DNA from 4 places in the Streptomyces sp. NPDC058683 genome. Region 4 is predicted to be linked to each of the others. Evidence: riboswitches for the same ligand, from Rfam matches in the RefSeq annotation. Region 4 holds a riboswitch; each other region holds the start of a gene.
The links. Region 4 has a riboswitch for cyclic di-AMP ahead of ACFWXC_RS24485 (transglycosylase SLT domain-containing protein). Riboswitches for the same ligand answer to the same signal wherever they lie in the genome.
Positions count from the first base shown of each region.

Region 1: it holds a riboswitch for cyclic di-AMP, as region 4 does, so the genes downstream of both, ACFWXC_RS48195 (transglycosylase family protein) here and ACFWXC_RS24485 (transglycosylase SLT domain-containing protein) in region 4, are expected to answer to the same signal.
Region 2: it holds a riboswitch for cyclic di-AMP, as region 4 does, so the genes downstream of both, ACFWXC_RS07985 (peptidoglycan DD-metalloendopeptidase family protein) here and ACFWXC_RS24485 (transglycosylase SLT domain-containing protein) in region 4, are expected to answer to the same signal.
Region 3: it holds a riboswitch for cyclic di-AMP, as region 4 does, so the genes downstream of both, ACFWXC_RS24210 (NlpC/P60 family protein) here and ACFWXC_RS24485 (transglycosylase SLT domain-containing protein) in region 4, are expected to answer to the same signal.

Region 1 covers NZ_JBHXSK010000074.1:36,883-42,171, forward strand. Annotated here, with positions in the region: gene ACFWXC_RS48185 (cytochrome P450) at 17-1,318, shown strand; gene ACFWXC_RS48190 (transglycosylase family protein) at 1,561-2,565, shown strand; cyclic di-AMP (ydaO/yuaA leader) riboswitch at 2,765-2,936, shown strand; gene ACFWXC_RS48195 (transglycosylase family protein) at 2,940-3,623, shown strand; gene eno (phosphopyruvate hydratase) at 4,034-5,289, shown strand, end outside.
Region 2 covers NZ_JBHXSK010000005.1:271,276-276,564, reverse strand. Annotated here, with positions in the region: gene ACFWXC_RS07995 (TetR/AcrR family transcriptional regulator) at 1-67, shown strand, start outside; gene ACFWXC_RS07990 (SGNH/GDSL hydrolase family protein) at 113-898, opposite strand; gene ACFWXC_RS07985 (peptidoglycan DD-metalloendopeptidase family protein) at 1,138-2,097, opposite strand; cyclic di-AMP (ydaO/yuaA leader) riboswitch at 2,102-2,262, opposite strand; gene ACFWXC_RS07980 (alpha-galactosidase) at 2,571-4,667, opposite strand; gene ACFWXC_RS07975 (tyrosine-protein phosphatase) at 4,842-5,289, shown strand, end outside.
Region 3 covers NZ_JBHXSK010000021.1:173,312-178,600, reverse strand. Annotated here, with positions in the region: gene ACFWXC_RS24220 (FAD-dependent oxidoreductase) at 1-444, opposite strand, end outside; gene ACFWXC_RS24215 (NAD-dependent epimerase/dehydratase family protein) at 691-1,749, shown strand; gene ACFWXC_RS24210 (NlpC/P60 family protein) at 1,766-3,811, opposite strand; cyclic di-AMP (ydaO/yuaA leader) riboswitch at 3,820-3,994, opposite strand; gene ACFWXC_RS24205 (DUF1996 domain-containing protein) at 4,392-5,289, shown strand, end outside.
Region 4 covers NZ_JBHXSK010000022.1:41,182-46,470, forward strand. Annotated here, with positions in the region: gene ACFWXC_RS24470 (CHRD domain-containing protein) at 1-524, opposite strand, end outside; gene ACFWXC_RS24475 (polyprenyl synthetase family protein) at 694-1,701, opposite strand; gene ACFWXC_RS24480 (CocE/NonD family hydrolase) at 2,290-2,604, shown strand; cyclic di-AMP (ydaO/yuaA leader) riboswitch at 3,247-3,442, shown strand; gene ACFWXC_RS24485 (transglycosylase SLT domain-containing protein) at 3,448-3,936, shown strand; gene ACFWXC_RS24490 (HAD family hydrolase) at 3,946-4,752, opposite strand; gene ACFWXC_RS24495 (hypothetical protein) at 4,901-5,289, shown strand, end outside.

The DNA.
Region 1 (5,289 bases), on a different contig from region 4:
CCGCCCCGACGGCACCATCCACCGCGACGGCACCATCCACCGCGACGGCACCATCCACCGCGACGGCGCCCCCGCCCCCGACCTCTTCACCTGGGAGTTCGCCGCCGACCCCTATCCCGCCTACGCCTGGCTCCGGGAGCACGCGCCCGTGCATCGCACCCGGCTTCCCAGCGGGGTCGAGGCCTGGCTGGTCACCCGCTACGCCGACGCCCGGCAGGCGCTCGCCGACCCCCGGCTGTCCAAGAACCCGGCGCATCACGACGAGCCCGCGCACGCGAAGGGGAAGACCGGGATCCCCGGGGAGCGCAAGGCCGAGCTGATGACGCATCTGCTGAACATCGACCCGCCGGACCACACCCGGCTGCGGCGGCTGGTCAGCAAGGCGTTCACGCCGCGCCGGGTGGCCGAGTTCGTGCCCCGGGTGCAGGAGCTGACCGACCGGCTCATCGACGGGTTCGCGGACCGGGGCGAGGCCGACCTCATCCACGAGTTCGCCTTCCCGCTGCCCATCTACGCCATCTGCGACCTGCTGGGCGTCCCGCGCGAGGACCAGGACGACTTCCGGGACTGGGCCGGGATGATGATCCGGCACGGCGGCGGGCCGCGGGGCGGGGTCGCGCGGTCCGTGAAGAAGATGCGCGGATATCTGGCCGAGCTGATCCACCGGAAGCGGGAGGCGCTGTCCGCCGAGCCGGCCCCCGGCGAGGACCTCATCTCCGGGCTCATCCGCGCCTCCGACCACGGCGAGCACCTCACCGAGAACGAGGCCGCCGCCATGGCCTTCATCCTGCTGTTCGCCGGCTTCGAGACGACGGTCAACCTCATCGGGAACGGGACGTACGCCCTGCTCACCCACCCGGAGCAGCGCCGTCGCCTCCAGGACTCCCTGGCCGCCGGCGAGCGCGGGCTGCTGGAGACCGGCGTGGAGGAACTCCTGCGCTACGACGGTCCGGTGGAGCTGGCCACCTGGCGGTTCGCCACCGAGCCGCTCGGCATCGGCGGGCAGCGCATCGCACCCGGCGACCCGGTCCTGGTCGTACTCGCCGCCGCGGACCGGGACCCGGAGCGGTTCGACGCGCCGGACACACTCGACCTGGCACGGCGGGACAACCAGCATCTCGGCTACGGCCACGGCATCCACTACTGCCTCGGCGCCCCGCTCGCCCGCCTGGAGGGGCAGACCGCGCTCGCCACGCTCCTCACCCGCCTCCCTGACCTGCGACTCGCGGTGCCGGAGAGCGAGTTGCGCTGGCGCGGCGGCCTCATCATGCGCGGACTGCGCACGCTCCCCGTGCAGTTCACCCCTGATGGCCGATGAGCCCCACCGGCACCCGCACGGCCCCCACCGACACCCGCTGACGCCTGCCCGGCCCTCCCCGCCGGCGCCCCGCACGGCCCTCCACCGGCGAAGATGACCGACGTTCAAGTCTGTGATCTTCACGTGATCTGCGCGGCATTAACTTGTGACAAGTGATCGTCTGCCTATACGTTCACCCATCAGTGCGGCGCCCCAGCGGGACCCGTCGCGCCGGTCACCGCTGTCGCTCGAAAGGTTTCCGCATGCTCTCCGGGAACGGTCGTCACCGTCGCCCCCGCCAGGCTCCGGCTCTCCTCGTCGCGGCCGGCGTGACCGGCTCGGCCATCGCCATCCCGCTCCTCGGCGCGGCGAGCGCCAACGCGGCCGACGGCAACACCTGGGACAGGGTGGCCGAGTGCGAGAGCGGCGGCTCCTGGAGCATGGACACCGGCACCGGCTACTACGGCGGCCTGCAGATGTCCCAGGAGGACTGGGACCAGTACGGCGGCCAGAAGTACGCCAGTACGCCGGACCAGGCGAGCCGTTCGCAGCAGATCGCCGTCGCCGAGAAGATCCTCGCCGACCAGGGCACCAAGCCCTGGCGGACCTGCGCCCTGCTCGCCGGACTCTCCTCGGACGACGCCTCGGTGAACGTCGACACGGGCCTCGACGGATCGGACGACACGTCCGGCTCCTCCGACTCGTCCTCCGGGCTGTCGGATTCGCCCTCTTCATCTGGTTCTTCGGATTCATCCGGTTCATCGGATTCCGGCTCGTCGGACACCTCGGGCACCACGGACTCCGGCTCCGCCACCCCGTCCCCGAGCGCGAGCGACGACTCCGGTACGGGCACCCCCGCCGACTCCACCAAGGCGGACAAGTCGGGCTCCAAGGGTTCAAGCGCCTCGAAGGCGAGCGAGAACCCCGTCGTGCCCGAAGCCGACGACTCGGACAATTCCTGGCAGACGGGCAGCTCTTGGGATCTGGTCGACACGGGGGCCGTCGGCAGCGGCGGCAAGCACCGTGGCGGCTCGGCGGACGAAAGCGTGACAAACGGTCAGAGTGTGACTTCTTCCGGCCGTCACGCCTCCCGGGATGCCGGCACCTACACCGTCCGGGACGGCGACACCCTCGCCTCCATCGCCGACTCCCTTGACCTCGACGGCGGATGGCGCGCGCTCTATGCCGCCAACAAGGCGGACATCGGCGCCGACCCGAACGACATCGCCCCCGGTCAGACCCTGAAACTCAGCAGCGAAACGGACTAAAAGTAGCGGGAGTTGGCGCCGCGGACCGCCCTACTTCGAAGTTAAATGTCCGTTTTGGTGAAAGTGTGGGATGAGTCTCAGAAGCCCTGATCATCTTTGAAATTCACCTGATCGCCTGTTTACGGTCAAGGCCGCTCGTCACCACGAGCCCCGGCCGTCGCAACGCCGAGTCCTGCCAGCGGCCACCCGGGAACAGTCGTCGCGTCAAGCGCCGTAGGCAGGAGCGGGGGACCCAAGGTAAGTGCCGGGACCGGTAGTTGAGGCTGCCGTGTCCGGCTCGGGGTGAAGCCGCGCACCGTGAGGTGCGTGGCCGGGCAACTCAACCGGCCCGAACCCGACAGCTCACCTCGCAGGCGTCGGTGAGGGGATCCACCATGCTGTTTTCCGGCAAGGGCAAGCACCGTCGTCCGTCCAAGGCCACCCGCGTCGCCGCGCTCGCCGGTGTCACCGGGGTCGCCATCGCCGCACCGCTGATGGCCTCCGGCACCGCTTCCGCCGCCACCGCCTCCGAGTGGGACGCCGTCGCCCAGTGCGAGTCCGGCGGCAACTGGGCCATCAACACCGGCAACGGCTACTACGGCGGTCTGCAGTTCTCCGCCTCCACCTGGGCCGCGTACGGCGGCACCCAGTACGCCGCGCAGGCCAACCAGGCCACCAAGGCGCAGCAGATCGAGATCGCCGAGAAGGTCCTCGGCGCGCAGGGCAAGGGTGCCTGGCCGGTCTGCGGCACGGGCCTGTCCGGCGCCGCCTACACCGGCAGCAGCGCCGGCTCCTCCAGCTCCTCGTCGAGCGGCAGCACCAGCAGCCGTACGACCGACACGCAGGCCGCCTCCCGCTCCGCCGAGCGTCCGGCCGCCAAGAAGACCGTCACCACCCCGACCGGCGAGAAGGTCAAGAAGGGCGACGGCGAGTACAAGGTCGTCAAGGGCGACACGCTCAGCTCGATCGCCGAGAAGCACAAGGTCAAGGGCGGCTGGCAGGCGCTGTTCAAGCTGAACAAGGGCATCGTCGACGACGCCGACTTCATCTTCCCGGGCCAGCAGCTGCACCTGAAGTAGGACGACGACGGGCCGCTCCCGAAGTCCTACGAAGTAGTACGCGGCGCCCAGCTGAACCACAGCGCCCACACAGCCGTGGTCCTCATAGTGAGGACCACGTGAGGGCCACCCCCGTCCCCCACGGGCCCCCGCCCCGGTGCGTTCTCCCCCGTACGCACCGGGGCGGGGTTTCTCTTTGCCGTCCTCCCGCGGCCCCCTCGCGGTCTTCTTCGTGACCCGCTCTTCTTCCGTTCTTCATCGGGACCCCCTTTGTTCCGCACGTGAACAATGAGTACCGTCTGTGTGTCCAAGGGTCGGTCGGTCGTGCCGGCCGACGGCCCCGGGACGGTTAGGCTCTAGTCGCAAGGCTGAGCAAGGGCCGACGAGGCCCGCGTGCGCCCGCACAACCAGCGTCACATCCCAAGAAGGAGATGCTCGTGCCGTCCATCGACGTCGTCGTAGCCCGGGAAATCCTGGACTCCCGAGGCAACCCCACGGTCGAGGTCGAGGTCGGCCTCGACGACGGCAGCACGGGTCGTGCCGCCGTCCCGTCCGGCGCCTCCACCGGTGCCTTCGAGGCCATCGAGCTCCGTGACGGCGACCCCAACCGCTACCTCGGCAAGGGTGTCGAGAAGGCCGTCCTCGCCGTGATCGAGCAGATCGGCCCGGAGCTGGTCGGCTACGACGCCACCGAGCAGCGCCTGATCGACCAGGCCATGTTCGACCTGGACGCCACCGACAACAAGGGCTCGCTCGGCGCCAACGCCATCCTCGGCGTCTCCCTCGCCGTCGCCCACGCCGCCTCCGAGGCCAGCGACCTCCCCCTCTTCCGCTACCTGGGCGGCCCCAACGCGCACCTGCTGCCGGTGCCGATGATGAACATCCTCAACGGCGGCTCGCACGCGGACTCCAACGTGGACATCCAGGAGTTCATGATCGCCCCGATCGGCGCGGAGTCCTTCTCCGAGGCGCTGCGCTGGGGTGCCGAGGTCTACCACACCCTCAAGAAGGTCCTGAAGTCGAAGGGCCTGTCCACCGGCCTCGGCGACGAGGGCGGCTTCGCCCCGAACCTGGAGTCCAACCGCGCCGCGCTCGACCTCATCCTGGAGGCGATCAAGCAGGCCGGTTACGTCCCCGGTGAGCAGATCGCCCTGGCGCTCGACGTCGCCGCGTCCGAGTTCTACAAGGACGGCAAGTACGAGTTCGAGGGCAAGTCCCGCTCGGCCGCCGAGATGACCGAGTACTACGAGGAGCTCGTCGCCGCGTACCCGCTGGTCTCCATCGAGGACCCGCTGTTCGAGGACGACTGGGCCGGCTGGAAGGTCCTCACCGACAAGCTGGGCGACAAGGTCCAGATCGTCGGCGACGACCTGTTCGTCACCAACCCGGAGCGCCTGGCCCGCGGCATCGAGGACGGCGCCGCCAACGCCCTGCTCGTCAAGGTGAACCAGATCGGCTCGCTCACCGAGACCCTGGACGCCGTCGAGCTGGCCCAGCGCAACGGCTTCAAGTGCATGATGTCGCACCGCTCCGGTGAGACCGAGGACGTCACCATCGCCGACCTCGCCGTCGCCACCAACTGCGGCCAGATCAAGACCGGCGCCCCGGCCCGCTCCGAGCGCGTCGCCAAGTACAACCAGCTGCTGCGCATCGAGGAGATCCTCGACGACGCCGCGGTGTACGCCGG
Region 2 (5,289 bases), on a different contig from region 4:
CTCCCGGGCGCAGGAGTGGGTCGACGAGGCGCTGGCGCGCGAACTGGGGCTTCCCGAGGAGCAGTAAGGGGCGGCTCGCCAGGGTGCCGCCCCTTACGCGTTCTTGCCGCCCTCAAGCCACGGAAGCGATCCGCATCTTGATGTCGTCCGGGGAGAGCGCCCCCTTGGCCGTCACGTGGTCGCCCGACGACTCGCCGCGCAGCCGTCGTCCGATCCACGGCACCAGGTACTCACGGGCCCAGTGCACGTCGTCGCGGCGGACCTCCAGGGTGCCGCGGGGCGGCAGTGGCGGCCACGGCTGGTCCGGGTCGGCCGGCACCTCGACGCCGAGCACCTGACCGGCCCGCAGCGCCACGCGCGTGTGCCCCTCGGGAGACAGGTGCAGCCGGTCGCCGTCCCAGGCCCGCCGGTCCTGCACGGTCTTCAGGGACCAGAGGTCGAGGACCGGGCAGCCGTACCGGTCGGCGACGGCCCGGACATGGCCGTTGTAGGTGGCGATCTTGCCGCGCAGATGCTTGAGGACGGGCACGCCCCGGGTGTCGAACCCGGTGGTCACCAGAACCGTGCCGACGGCCTCGGTCAGTTGGGCCACGGCCCGCTCGAACCGCTCGGCCACCTCGTCGGGGTCGGTGCCGGGGCGGATGATGTCGTTGCCGCCGGCGCAGAAGGAGACCAGGTCCGGGGCGAGTTCCAGGGCCTGCGGCACCTGGTCCGCCACGACCTGGTCGAGCAGCTTCCCGCGCACCGCGAGGTTGGTGTACTCGAAGTCGCCCTCGGGCTGCCGGTCCGACAGCAGTACCGCGAACCGGTCCGCCCAGCCGACGAACGCCCCGTCGGGGCCGGGGTCGCCGACGCCCTCGGTGAAGCTGTCCCCCACCGCCACGTACGACCCGATCACTGATGCATTGTCACTCTTCGAATCGTCTGCCACGTCGGACCATGATTCACCTTCAACTGTGACCTACGCGACCGTAATAAGGGGTTGACTAGCGGTGAGATAAGACACTTGTAAATACTCGGCCAAGCCAGGAATAAGCCTCTGAGCAGTGGCGTTGAAGCGTCGATCGCCCGAAGGCCGGACCCGGGGATCGGGGGTCCGGCCTTCGGAGTGCGTGTCAGATCAGTGGGCGTACCGGGTCAGCCGACGGCGACGCCCTTCGAGCGGAGGTAGCCGACGGGGTCGATGTCCGAGCCGTAGTCGGGGGTGGTCCGGATCTCGAAGTGGAGGTGCGGGCCGGTCACGTTGCCGGTGGCACCGGAGAGGCCGACCTGCTGGCCCGCGGTCACGGTCTGGCCGACCGAGACGGAGAGCGCGGAGAGGTGGCCGTACTGCGCGTAGTAGCCGTCGGCGAGCCTGATGACGACCTGGTTGCCGTAGGCACCGCCCCAGCCCGCCGTGACGACCGTGCCTTCGCCGACGGCCTTGACCGGGGTGCCGGTCGGGACGACGAAGTCGACGCCGGTGTGGTAGCCGCTGGACCACATGCTGCCGGCCACGTGGTAGCCGGTGCCGATGGTGCCACCGGTGACCGGGAGGGTGAAACCGGAGGCGGTCGTCGTCGGCGCGTCCGAGGAGGAGGCCGTGTCCGAGGGCGACGAGGAGGGGGCGGAGGACTGCGAGTCGGACCGCGCGTGGGACCGCGTCCCGGACCGGGAGTCCGAGCTCGGGGTGTCCGTCGTCGCGGCGTGGCGGCCGCCGAGCGTGAGCTTGAGGCCGGGGTGGATCAGCGAGGGGTTGTCGCCGACGGCCTGCCGGTTGTCGGCGTAGAGCCGGTGCCAGCCGCCCTTGACGTCGTGCTCGCGGGCGATCTTCGAGAGATAGTCGCCGGGCACCACCGTGTAGACGCGGCGCGCGGAATCACCGGTGCCGGAATCCTGAACGGCGGACTGCTGAGCGGCGGCCTTTCGCACAGCCGTCTTCTCGACGGTCGACAGCGACTGGGTGGCCTTTTCGGAAACGGACTGCGAGGTGGCCGCGTGGGCGCCGGTGGCCCCCATGAGCGGCAGAGCCAGCGCGGCGCCACCAGTTCCGGCGACGGCCATCGAACGGGTGAAACGCTGGGACTTGGGGCGGCGGTGCTTACCCTTCGCGGGCATGACGCATTCCTCTCCGGCGCCTGCGAGGTGAGCTGTCGGGTTCGGGCTGGAGCTGCCCGGCCACGCGGGAAGGCGTGGCTACACCCCTAGCCGTCCCGGGAACCGGAACAGGCGGTCATACCTGGTGGGTCCCCCGCTCCTGCCAGGCACGGGTGAGTGTGTGTGGGGACTCCGGGCGGCGGCAGGATTCGGCGTTCCGTCCGGATGCGTGGCGAACGTAAGCGAGTAGGGCGCGCGTAAACAAGCGGCATATTCCCTCTGTCCGAGTTTCGCTTGATCCGTTACGGGAATCCCCGGTCACCCTCCGTGAATTCCACCCTTCCGCGCTTTCCTGATCCCCTTGAAAAGCAGGGGAATTACGTGAACATGACGCGCGACGGACGGTCACGAATATGACGCTCCTCACGCACGTCACGCCACGTCCCCTTATTCCGCACCGAGTTGCAATGAAGGCACCAAATCGGTCAGAAGGCTCAGATGCGACGCAGCCGGAGAACCGTCGCATCCAGGTCGCCGCGCAGCTCGGTGCGCAGCCCGTGGTGCAGCAGAACGGCACCTCGATGCACTTCGCCCGTTTCGCGGCATTCGTACGACGCCGCCGGGTCGAGGCCCTGCAAGCGGAGCGCCGGCATCGGCTCGCCGTAGCTCTGCGCCTGGAGCCAGGCGAGGACCACGGTCTCGTCGCCGAGCGTGTACTGCACGGCGCTGAGCCCGCCGGTCGGCGGCCGCAGCCGGAACTGGTCGCCGCGCTGCACCAGGGGCCGGATGTCCTTGTAGAGCTCCACCCAGCGGCCGGCCTCGGCGAGCTCCTCCTCGGTCCACTGCGAGAGGTCGCCGCCGACCCCGAGCGCCCCGGCCATAGAGCTGACGAAGCGGAAACGCAGGCTGCTGACCCGGCCGTTGAGCTGGTGGTTCGGGCTGTCGGTGACCCAGGCGGACATCACCCGGGCCGGGTGGATCTGGCTGAAGCCGTGCTGGATGGCGAGCCGGTCCAGCGGGTCGGTGTTGTCGGAGGTCCACACCTCGTCGGTGCGGCTCATGATGCCGAGGTCGATCCGGCCGCCACCGCCGGAGCAGGACTCGATGGCGACGCCCGGGTGGGCCGCCCGGATCCGGTCGAGCAGGGCGTAGAGCCCACGGACGTGGTCGACCCACAGCCGCTGCGGGTACGGCTCGCCGGGCCAGCCCGCGTCCGTGAAGCAGCGGTTGAAGTCCCACTTGACGTAGTCGATCGGGGCGCTGGACAGAAGGGTGTCCAGCTGCTCCCAGAGGTACTCCTGGACGTCCTCGCGGGCGAGGTTGAGAACGAGCTGATTGCGCAGTTCCGTCCGCTTTCGTCCCTGCTGGTACTGCACCCAGTCGGGGTGTGCGCGGTACAGGTCGCTGTCCGCGTTGACCATCTCGGGCTCGACCCAGATGCCGAACTGCATGCCGAGGGCGTGCACGTAGTCCGCGAGGGGCTTGAGTCCCTTGGGGAAGCGGTCCGGGTTGGGCGTCCAGTCGCCGAGGCCCGCGCGGTCGCTGGTGCGGGCGCCGAACCAGCCGTCGTCGACCACGAACAGCTCGACACCGATCGCGGCGGCCCGCCGGGCGAGGGTGGCCTGCTGCTCCTCGGAGATGTCGAAGGTGGTGGCCTCCCAGGAGTTGAACAGCACCGGCCGGTCCTGCTCGGCGTCCGGGATGACGTACGCCCGCTGGTAGGCGTGCCAGGCGCGGCTCGCCCCGCCGAAGCCGCCGTCGGTCCACAGGCCCGCGAAGACCGGGCTGGTGTACGACTCGCCCTCGGCCAGCATCAGCAGGCCCGAGTCGTCGTAGCCGGCGCCGCCGGTGATCTGCACGCGCGCGTCGGGGAGTTGGGCGACGGCGATCCGCCAGGAGCCGGACCAGCCGAGGGCACAGCCCCAGACCTCGCCGCGCTCCTCGGTGGCGTCGGTGTCGAGGGCGACCCAGGGCAGGTGCTGGTGGCTGGTGTGGCCGCGGCGGCTGCCGATCACCTTCTCGCCGTAGGTGAGAGGCGCGCTGGTGAGGCGGGACTCGGCGGCCCAGCGGCCGTGCAGCTGGGAGAGCCGCCAGCCCTCGCGGTCGGGGAGCGTCCAGGCGGCGGGGTCGGCCCGCAGCAGCTCCACGCGCGCGTCCCCGTGGTTGTCGACGGTCACCCAGCGCTCGACGACGTCGCCGCGCATCCGGTAGTGCAGGGTGATGAGGATCCCGTCGTCCCGGAAGCGCAGCCGCAGCTCCTCGCCGGCCGCGGCATCCCCGGCGCCGCCGTCCGTCTCGTACGACTCGAAGGTCCACTCGGTGCCGCGGCGCTCCTCGGTGCGCACGGACAGCGCGGGGCGGACGAAGCGGGGGCCGCCCTCGACGGGGTACTCCTCGCGGCCGTCCAGCGGGGACTCGAACGCCCAGTAGCCGGGCAGCGCCCGGGTGCTGAGCTCCTCGGCGTCGGCGAGCCCGATTTTCGGGCCCCAGTGCAGGTGGAGCAGTTCGTCGCCCTCCGTGAGGTGCAGCGCATAGCTGCTGCCCGGGCCCGACAGGAGCCAGGTACGACCGTTTTCGGCGATGTCCACCACGAGAAACCTCACACAAGTGCCAACAGATCCGCTCAAGCACCAACATCATCAAGGGCGCGGGCCCCGGAGGCAACGCCTGTGGACAACTCATTGCCCGTGGAAACCGATGTCGTATGGTCGATCCAGTGCCCGTCGACGAGCAGCGCCGATGGGGCCGACCGGGAGGAGCCCCCCGTGACGCAGCAGGTCCCGTCGACCGAGCCCGAGCTGGCCGGTGTGCGCAACTTCCGTGACGTGGGCGGCCTGCCGACCGTGGACGGGCGCCGGGTCCGGCACGGTGCGCTGTTCCGCAGCGGGCATCTGGCGCACGCGACGGAGCAGGACGCGGAGTTCCTCGCCTCCCTCGGCCTGCACACGATCTTCGACTTCCGCAACGCGGCCGACCACAAGCTGGAGGGCCCGGACGTCGAGCTGCCCGGCGTGCGGAACGTGAACCTGCCGCTGACCGACCCGGCGCACGGCGCCGAGTTCTGGACGATGGTCCGCGAGGGCGACATCGAGCAGTTGCGCGGCCTGCTGGGCGACGGCAAGGCCGCGAACCGGATGGTCAGCTCGTACCGCGTGATCGTCAGGGACCGCACCGACGAGCACTCGCGTGTGCTGCACGGGCTCGCCGACGATA
Region 3 (5,289 bases), on a different contig from region 4:
CTTCTCGGCCTCCAGCGGCCAGGTGCGCGGCACGTCCGGGTGGCCGTCGTACCAGGAGACGAAGTCGGCCGCGCCGTAGGAGCCGTCCAGCTCGATGCCGGGTATGCGCAGCTCGCGGTCGGCCGTCGCGCCGGTCGAGAAGATCACCGCGTCGTAGAAGGTGCGCAGGTCGTCGAGGCTGATGTCGGTCGGGTAGTCCACGTTTCCGAAGAGCCTGATCTGCGGCTTGTCGAGCACCTGGTGCAGGGCCGTGATGATGCCCTTGATACGCGGGTGGTCGGGGGCGACGCCGTAGCGGATCAGGCCGAACGGGGCGGGCATCCGCTCGAAGAGGTCGATGGACACGCCGGGCTCGGCGGCCACCTCGGACTTGAGCAGGGCGTCGGCGGCGTAGATCCCGGCGGGGCCGGCTCCGACGATGGCTACCCGCAGGGGGCGCGGCATGATCAGGTTCCCTTCGAGTGAGGACAATCGATCTCGAACGGGAAGCCTAAACTAAGGCAGTCCTAAGTTTGTACACGGGTCGTTTCTATGACCTCATAAAAAGAGCTTATGACTTCTGCGAACCCCGCTTATGGCCAGGAGACGCCACAGCTCTCCTCCCGGTGCTTGGCGGGCGCCATGGACATGCACCAACCTGTCCTCTGCGGCGCACCGAGGCGCGGTGGCCGGAGGGCGAGGGGTGAGAGCGTGGACGCACGCGGGGAGACGACCGTCGCGGTCACCGGCGGCAGCGGATTCGTCGGCAGCCATCTGGTACGCAGGCTGCTGGAGCGCGGCTACCGGGTCCACGCGACCGTCCGGCGCCTCTCCGCCAAGGCCAAGGTCCGGCCCCTGTGGGAACTCCAGGAGGCCTTCCCCGGCCGGCTCGCCCTGTTCGAGGCCGACCTGCTCCAGGACGGCTCCTTCGACGAGGCGTTCCGCAGCTGTGCGACCGTCTTCCACGTGGCCTCCCCGTTCCTGATGCCGGAGCGGATCAAGGACGGTCAACGGGACGTGGTGGACCCGGCGTTGCTCGGCACCCGCAACGTGCTCGCGAGCGTGGACCGTACCCCGGACGTGGCGACCCTGGTCTTCACCTCCACCGTGGGGGCGATCTTCGGCGACTACTCCGACGTCCGAGAGATGGCCGGCGAGATCCTGACGGAGAAGTACTTCAACACCACCAGCACGGTGGCCGGCAATCCCTACCACTACGCCAAGACGGTCGCCGAACGAGCCGCCTGGGACGCCGAGGCCGCCCAGGACCGCTGGCGCATGGTCTCCGTCAACCCCGGCCTGATTCTGGGCCCTTCGCTCACGCCCGCCTCCGAGTCCGGCAGCCTGTTCCTGCTGGACGAGCTGTTCAAGGGCTACTTCTGCTACGGCGCCCCGGACTTCAGCTTCACCACCGCGGACGTCCGCGATGTGGCCGACGCGCACATCGCGGCGGCGGAGAACCCGGCGGCGGGCGGCCGTTACATCGTGGCCAACGAGACGATGACGTCCTTCCACGAGATGTCCCGGATCATCCGCACCCGCCATCCCCGGGATCCGCGTCTGCCGCGCACCGCGCTCCCGCACTGGCCGGTACGGATCCTCGGCCCGTCCTTCGGCCTCACCCAGGACTACATACGCAAGCACCTCGGCATCCGCTTCCGCGTCGACAACAGCCGGGGCATCCACGAACTGGGCCTCACCTACCGGCCCGTCGAGGAGACCCTCCTGGACCACCACGAGAGCTGGCGCACGCGGCGGCGGAGGGGCTGACCCCGACGGCAGGGTCTCAGGCCGGGCGGACCACCCGGTGGATCGCCGACTCCCCGGCGTTGTAGATCGACTCCTCGCGGATGGACGCCCCCGGGCTCGGCGCGTGGATCATCATGCCGTTGCCCGCGTAGACCCCGACGTGGCTGTCGTTGTCGAAGAAGAAGACCAGGTCACCCGGCTCGATGGCGGCCAGTGTCAGCGGGGTGCCGGCGAAGGTCTGGTCCGGTGCGCTGCGCGGCAGCGACACCCCGGCGGCGCGCCAGGCGGCCTGGGTGAGGCTGGAGCAGTCGTACGACTCCGGACCGGTGGCCCCCCAGACACAGGGCCGCCCGATCTGCGCCCGGGCGAACGCCAGCGCCTTCATCGCCTTGCCGGGCTCGGCCGCGGCACCGGGCACGAGGAAGGAGCCGGTGTCGGTGACGGCGCCGGACGCATAGGCGGCCGGGGGCGCGGTGGGAAGCGGGGCGGTGACCACGGGGGGCGCGGTCGGGACGGGCGCGGTGACCACCGGGGGTGCGGTCGGGACAGGGGCGGTGGGGAGCGGGGCCGGGGCGACCGGGGCGGCGGCGGCCATCGCCATGGGGGGCGCGATCGTCGCCGCGGGGGACGCCATCATCGCCCACGGAGGGTCCGTCACCACCGTGGGTATCACTGCCGTGGGCATCGGCGCCTGGGGCGCGGGCATCGCCGGGGCGGTGGCGTAGGCGGCGGCCGCGGGCTGCGCTCCGGTGGCGTAGGCGCCCATGCCGGCGGCGGGCGCGCCGGGGAAGGCGCCGGTGCCGAAGTCGGCCGACGGCATGGCGGCGGGGGCCGGCATGGCGTACGCGGCGGCGGGATAGGCGGTCTCGGGATAGGCGGTCTCCGCGGCGACCGGGGGTGCGCTGACGTACGCGGCGGTCGCGGCGGGCGCCATACCGGGGAAGGAACCGGTGTCCATCGGGCCCGGGACGGGCGCGGCGGTCGGGAAGGCACCGGTGTTCGTGGGGGCCGCGGTCGGGAAGGCACCCGTGTTCGTCGGGGCCGCGGTCGGGAAGGCGCCGGTGTCGGCCGGCATCGGGAACGTACCGGTGGCGCCCGGGGTCATGACCCGGAAGGAACCGGTGTCGCCGGGGCTCGCGGGCGGCATGGGACCCGCGTCCATGGCGGTCACGGCCGGGAAGCTGCTTGTGGCGCCCGGGGTCATGATGCGGAAGCCACCCGTGTCCGCCGGGGACATGGGCTGGGCGGCACCCGGGGTCATGACGCGGAAGGAGCCGGTGTCCGTCGCGGGCACCGTCGGGATGGCGCCCGTGTCCGTCGCGGAAATCGCGGGGAAGGCGCCCGTACCGGTCAGGGCGTCGGTGCGGAAGGAGCCGGTGTCGCCGTACTGGCCGGGCATGCCGTCGGGGGCGGGCCACTGCTGCGCCGGGACCTGGGCCTCGGGCGTGGGCCAAGGGGCCTGGGCCGGCTGCGGGGCCGGCGCGGCCGGTTCGAGTGCCGCGATCGCGCGCTGCCCGGTGCGCTGGGACAGCACCTCGCGCGCCTTGGCGATCTTCAGCTGGCTCTTGGTCTTGGACGTGCCCGGGGTGGCACGCTGCGGCGCGGCGGGGGGCAGCGCCTTGGGCGCGCTGGACGGTCCCGGGGGCAGCGCCGCGGGGGACCCTGCCGTCAGTTCCAGCTTCGGGCGTTCCGGCAGCTCACGGACGACCTCGATGTCGCTCTTAGCGGACGACCCCGCGGGCAGCTCCGGCCGGGACGGGCCGGAGCCCTCCAGCTGGCCGAGCAGGTCGGCGGCCATGGCGCTGACCGGCCGCCGCGGGCCGGGCCGGGCGGGCTGCCGGTCGGAGGGCAGCGCCGCCGGGACGCTCGGCCCCAGTCGCGATCGCGCGCCGTCGAACCACTCGCGGGCGATGCTGTCGAGGCCCGGGTCGTCACGTCGGGGCCGCTTGAACAGCGGGACACCGCGGGACCGCGAGCCCCCGTTCATCGCGCGTGTGGCGTTGTAGTTCCCGGTGGCGTTCTCGGCCTGGTCGTAGAGGCTGTCGATTCGCTGTCGAACCTCGTCACGGCTTTCGGACGCCATGGGGGTCGTGCTCCTTCCGTGCTCCGCCTACCGAGTTAGCTGTCGGGTTCGGGCGGGTCGATCCGGAAGGCATGCCCTACGGTCCTTGCCCCTAAGGGCAGTTGACCGATTCACCCCAGTGGTTCGGTTGGGTCCCCGGCTCCGGAACGCCCCGTTGGGCACCGGATTAGGCGGAGGCCGCGCGGCCCGACGGGATTCGCCGGGGGGAGCCGAACGGCTTGCCCGTCAACTTAGCCAACTTGTGTCACTCGTGTGAAGGTTGAAGTGCGTAATGTCCGATACGTAATTGTGATGTTCGTCGTAGCGTTCGAGATCCGGCCGTGCGGGACGGCATTTCGCCCGTACCCCGGTCGCCGTCGTGCGGCCGTCGGAGCTGTGCCGTCGGCTGCCTGAGGAGTCCGCTACCTGTGAGGTCACCGTGAATTTCCGGGACCGTTGAACACGGTGGCGCCACGCCGCGTATAGGGCGAGGGATTTCCATGTCCGGCCGACCACGACACGCAGGGGAACGACCTTGAGACCCAACAGGCGCAGACGCCCGACCGGCGCACAACGCGCGACCTTCGCAGCGGTCGCCCTGATGCTCGGCGGCGGAGTACTGGTCGCGGTGAACGTCTATGCCTCGGCCACCGAAGGCGGTTCGGACCAGGCCGGGCAGACCGCCAACGCCCAGGTGCTGTCCGCGCCCACCGTCTACTGCCCCGACGTCGGCAGCCGGCTGACGGACGTGCCCGACGCGGCCCGGGCCGACGTCGACGGCGAACTCGCGCAGCTGGACCAGCAGATCGCGGCCGCCTACCAGCAGCTCAAGGAGTCGGCCGCGGCGATCCAGCAGAACCCCGGTCTCGCCGACCAGACGATCCTGGATCCGTTGAAGGAGAAGCGGTCCGAATCCCTCCAGCGCATCGCCGACGCCATCGACCGCGAGGGCGACCGCCCCCAGGGCCTCGACGACCTCGCCGCCTGCACCCTGCGCTCCTCCGACCAGGGCGCCGGTCAGTCGACGGCGCCGCAGGACAGCGCCGCGCCGAGCCAGAGCGCAAGTGCCGGTGCCGGTGCCGGTATCGGCGGCCAGGGCGGGAACGGCCCCGTCGCCGCCGACTACGCCGACATCACCACCGTCCAGCCCAATGTCACGACCCCGTCCGAGCAGTCCGGCGGCTCCACGGGCACCTTCGCCTCCAGCTGCGGCGTCAACGCGAACGGCCTGTTCAACTCGGACAACGTGATCGTGGCGCCCGGTGTCTCCAACGGCGCCCACCACTTCCACGACTACATCGGCAACCAGTCCAACAACGCCTTCGCCAGCGACGACGACCTCGCGAACGCCGACACGAGCTGTGCGGACCAGGGCGACAAGTCCACGTACTACTGGCCCGTGCTGCGGCTGCAGAACGGCAAGCAGGAGCGGGACGCCGACAAGCCGGGCGGCGGCACCGAGGGCAACGCCGGGCAGATCGTGACGGCGAAGGAGGTCA
Region 4 (5,289 bases):
TCGGTGACGGTGGTGACGGCGTGCAGCTGGCCGCGGACCGCCCCGCCCGGGAACTCGGTGGTGTGCAGGTTGGCGTAGAAGGCGCCGGGGTCGGTGGTGAGCTGCTTGAGCAGGGCCTTGTCGGTGACCTTGACGCTGCCGGTGACACTGTGGCCCTCGGCCTTCTTCAGGAGCTTCCCGAAGTTGATCTTCACCCCGCCGTTGGTGCCCTTGGCGCCCTGGTGGATGTGCAGGTCGGTCGGCCTGCCGGTGCCGCGCCAGGTCACGGCGACGGTCACCTTGTCCCCCTTGACCTGGATGAACTCCAGCGCCACGCCGTCCTTGTCCCCGACGGCGGGCCCTCCGGCGACGGGCACCTCGTTGGCGCCGCGCAGACTGGCGACGAGGACGACGGAGCCGGTGGAGCCGCGGCCGGCAGAGCTGTGGCTGGTGGCGGCGGATGCCGGGACGGCGGCACCGCCGAGAGCGGTCACGGTGACGGCTGCGGCGACGAGGCTCTTGCGACGCGTTGCATTGATGACCATGATTCCGTTTTCTCCCCCTGTGTCAGCCGACGCCCCCTGCGTCGGCTTCTGGGGAGGGGTACGGAACGGATCCTAGATTGGACTCAGTCCAGGAGTGTGACGTGCGTCACGGCGGTTGCTCCTTGGGTGCGGCCTCTCGGGAAGCCGAGTCGGCAGAACGGGCAGGGGGCTAGCCCGCCCGGTGCACCACCGCGTCGCACAGCTCCAGGAGCGTCACCTTCGCGTCGCATTCGGCCAGAGGGGCCAGTGCGGCCCGGGCCTCCTCCGCGTACCGGACCGTGTCCCGGCGCGCCTGCTCCAGCGCCGGATGCGCCCGCAGGGCCGTCAGGGCCTCCGCGTGCCGCGCGTCGTCCGTGAGGTCGGAGTCCAGCAGCTCGCACAGTGCGATGTCCTCGGCCAGCCCCAGCCGCGCGGCCCGCTCCCGCAGCCGTAGCACCGGAAGCGTGGGGATGCCCTCGCGGAGGTCGGTCCCCGGGGTCTTGCCGGACTCGCGGGAGTCGGAGGCGATGTCCAGGACGTCGTCGGCGAGCTGGAAGGCGACACCGAGGCGTTCGCCGTACTGGGTGAGGACGTCCACGACCGTCTCGTCGGCGCCGGACATCATCGCGCCGAAGCGGCAGGAGACCGCCACCAGCGATCCGGTCTTGCCGCCGAGCACGTCGAGGTAGTGGTCGACCGGGTCGCGTCCGTCCGAGGGACCCGCCGTCTCCAGGATCTGACCCGTCACCAACCGTTCGAACGCGAGGGCCTGGACCCGCACCGCCTCGGGTCCGAGGTCGGCGAGGATCTGCGAGGCGCGGGCGAAGAGGAAGTCGCCGGTGAGGACGGCGACCGAGTTGCCCCAGCGGGTGTTGGCGCTGTCGACCCCGCGCCGCACGGCCGCCTCGTCCATGACGTCGTCGTGGTACAGCGTGGCGAGGTGGGTCAGCTCGACGACCACGGCCGACGGCACGACGCCCGGCGCGTACGGGTCACCGAACTGCGCGGCCAGCATCACCAGCAGCGGCCGGAACCGCTTCCCGCCGGCCCGCACGAGGTGCTGCGCGGCTTCCGTGATGAACGGGACCTCACTTTTGGTGGCTTCTAGCAAGCCCTCCTCGACAGCCGTCAATCCGGCCTGGACATCGGCTTCCAGAGCCTGGTCCCGCACGCTCAGCCCGAACGGCCCGACGGTCACGAGGGGTCTCCTGTCTGCTGGTGTCCACTGGCGATTACACGGTTTGTCGATAGGTCGCTGCCATCACTCAAGTCAGCGTATCCGGTCAGGTTTCGATCACCGAGGGCGCCCACCGTTACACCCCGGGCGCTATCGGATCACGACCGGTATGTTTTTGATCAGCCGATACGATCTGACATCCAATGACTTAACAGGAAGTACCGACAGTTGTCCCGAACCGGGGTGTAAGCCGTGTCCCCGGCCGAGGCGTGAACCGCGTCCCGGACCAGCGCCGTCAGCGCGTCCGACGCCGGACCGTCCGGCAGACCGGCGACCACGGACGGTCACCCACTCCCCGTCCGACGTCACCTGCCCGGAGGTACCCCCTTCGCCGCCCGCCAAAGCCGACGGGGGCACACCGCGCCGATCCGCATCCATACCGCCGCCCTCTACGAGATCACGCACGAGGACCTCCGCACCCCTCTTCGCCGCCAGGACGTTGCCCCCACGCGCGCGAGGCGTCCACTGGCGGACGAGCCCGCCCACACACGCACCTCACCCCCACCTCCCCCACCCGCGGCCCGATGCGCCACGGGCACGTCTCGGCCGATGGGCAGGGCGGGCCCGCGACCGTCGAGCGGTCGACGGCGCGGCCGCGGTACAACGCAAGCCCTCGGCACGGTCGGCTTCTCCCAGGACGGCTGCATCTCCCTCCGGACGGCGGCCCTCGCGCCCGAGCCGCTCAAGGCGGTCGCCGCGGCCCGCTCCACGGACGGCCACTATGACAACGACGGGCGGTGCGGCGGAGGTTCCGCCCTCACGGTGGACACGCGCGCGTGGACGACCGCCCTGCCCGCCGCCGGGTCGGCAAACCCGCCCCCCTCCTCCGACGTGACCGGATTCACGTACGACCGTCACGCATGAACTCCTGGCGCACTCCTGGACCTTGGGCCGACCGATGGCCTTCGAGACACCCGAGGAGACCAAGCCGCCGGATGCCGACCTGCCCACCGCACACGATCAGCGGCACGCGCGCGTACCCGGACCGTACGGAGTTCACGAGGGCGCGCCGGAGAGGGCACACGACCGGATGAACCGGATGCCCAGAGCCCCCTGCCGATCCACACCCGACCGGACCCCACCGGTTCCGCCCCACCGGGCCGGAATTCCTCTGAATAAGGCAATTCGGACAATCTATTGAATTTCCTGTGATGCGGGTCACTTAACCCACCCCAATCAAGGCAATCCACGCGAATGACAGCGGGACACTTTTCCGCCGATGCCCGGAAAAACGGATTCCATGAATCCCTCTTGTCCGATTCGCCGCAATTGCCGTTTCGTGAAGTGGGTCACGTGGCCCGGAGTGCCACCGAGGCGGTAAGGCGACCCTTTCTTTCCTTTTCCTGTGGGCGAGTTGAGGCTTGGCAGACGCAAAGGATCAAGTTACCCATACGGCTCAGATCAAGGTCAATGGGTGTGTTGTGTGAATCAGGCACTTGTTCCGGACATGTGCTCTCGCATACGTTCCCGCTCGCCGGGCGGACGCCGAATCCTGCCGCCGCCCGTCGTGACCCATCGACGAGTCCATTCGCACGGCAGGAGCGGGGAAACCAGGTAAGTCGCCGGACCGGGCGACCGACGTCACCGACGGACGTCGTACCGGAACGGCTAGGGGTGAAGTCGCCTCGCCTCAGGGCGGCGCGGCCGGGCACTCCCCGGGCCCGAACCCGACAGCTCACCTCGCAGGCGACGGAGAGGAACTACGCCATGTCTGCTGCCGCCCAGCACCGCTGTCCCCGCCGTAACCGCATCATCCGCACGCTCGCCATCGCCAGCACCGGCGCCGCCGTTCTCGCCCTCCCGCTCATCGGGGCCACGGCAGCTTCCGCCGCCACCTCCACCACCTCGACGGCCTCGACGACGCTCGCCGGGTACCCGAACAACCTCGACGGCTGGATCCGCGAGTCGCTCGCGATCATGGCCGAGAAGCACATCCCGGGCAGCTACAACGGCATCTACCGCAACGTGATGCGTGAGTCCTCCGGCAACCCGCAGGCCATCAACCTCTGGGACTCCAACGCGGCCGCCGGCATCCCGTCCAAGGGCCTGCTCCAGGTGATCGACCCGACGTTCAAGACCTACCACGTGGACGGCACGTCGTTCGACATCTACGACCCGGTCGCGAACATCACCGCCGCCTGCAACTACGCCGCCGCGCGGTACGGCTCGATGGACAACGTGCACGGCGCGTACTGACCGGCACCGTCAGCCGAAGAGTCTTTCGAGGACGACGGCGATGCCGTCGTCCTCGTTCGACAAGGTGATCTCGTCGGCCACCGTCTTGAGTTCGGGATGGGCGTTGGCCATGGCCACCCCGTAGGACGCCCAGTCGAACATGGGGATGTCGTTGGGCATGTCCCCGAAGGCGACGGCCTGTTCGGGGCTCAGTCCCAGATGGTCGGCGGCCAGCGCCAGGCCGGTCGCCTTGGTCACCCCGCACGGCTGGAGCTCGACGGTTCCCGGCCCCGACATGGTGACCGTCGCCAGCGAGCCCACCACCGCGCGCGCGGTCGCCGCCAGTTCGTCGTCGGACAGGGTGTGGTGGCGCAGCAGCACCTTGCTGATGGGCGCGCACCACAGGTCGTCGCGCCGGCCCACGCGCAGCGCGGGCAGCGTGGGGTGGGGCATCAGATAGCCCGGCTCGATGAGCGTGAGCCCGTCCACGCCGTCCTGGTCGACCGCCGCGTACACCTGCCCGACCTCGGCCTCGATCTTGCCGAGGGCGGTCTCCGCCAGTTCCCGGTCCAGGGTGACCGACCACAGCAGCCGGTCCGCGCCGGCGTCGTACACCTGCGCGCCCTGGCCGCAGACCGCGAGTCCCGTGCAGCCGAGGTCGTCCAGGAGGGGGCGCACTCTCGGCGCGGGGCGGCCGGTCACCACGAGATGCCGGGCGCCGGCCCGGCCGGCCCGCGCGAGCGCGGCGAGCGACCGTTCCGACAGGGTGTCGTCGGCGCGCAGCAGCGTGCCGTCCAGGTCGGTGGCGATCAGTGAGTACGGGGTGGGTGCGACCATGATCAGAGAATACGGACAGCACGCCCCTGAGACTCACTGTGCGTTTCGGCCTCAAGTGGCGCCCGCCGTCGCCGTGATGGGGCGTTGTCAGTGGGGCGCGTTACGTTGGCGGTGGGTTGAGCGCACCGATCGGACGGGGGCGGGCGTGGTGACGGACGGACCGGGAGACTTCCGGGCGCATCTGCTGGAGGCGGCGACCGGGGTGCTGGAGCGGTTCCCGCGGGAGCTGCGGCCGGAGATCTACGCGCTGTCGTTCCGCATCTGGCGCGTCGAGCACGACGATCGCAGACCGTACGTGGCGATCGGCTACAACACCGAGAGCCAGTACGACGCCGAACGGAACCCGGCCGACCCGGGCGAGGCGCGCTGGAACTACGCGTGCTGGCTCCTCGACGGCTTCGAGATGCTCGGCAACTGTCCCGAGGACCCGGTCGGCGGCGCGCTGTACGCCGAAGAGGTCCGGCGGCTCGGACTCTGGTTCGACGGGGACGGCGACGGCCCCGAACTGGACGCGAAGCGTGACCTGTTGGGGCTGCA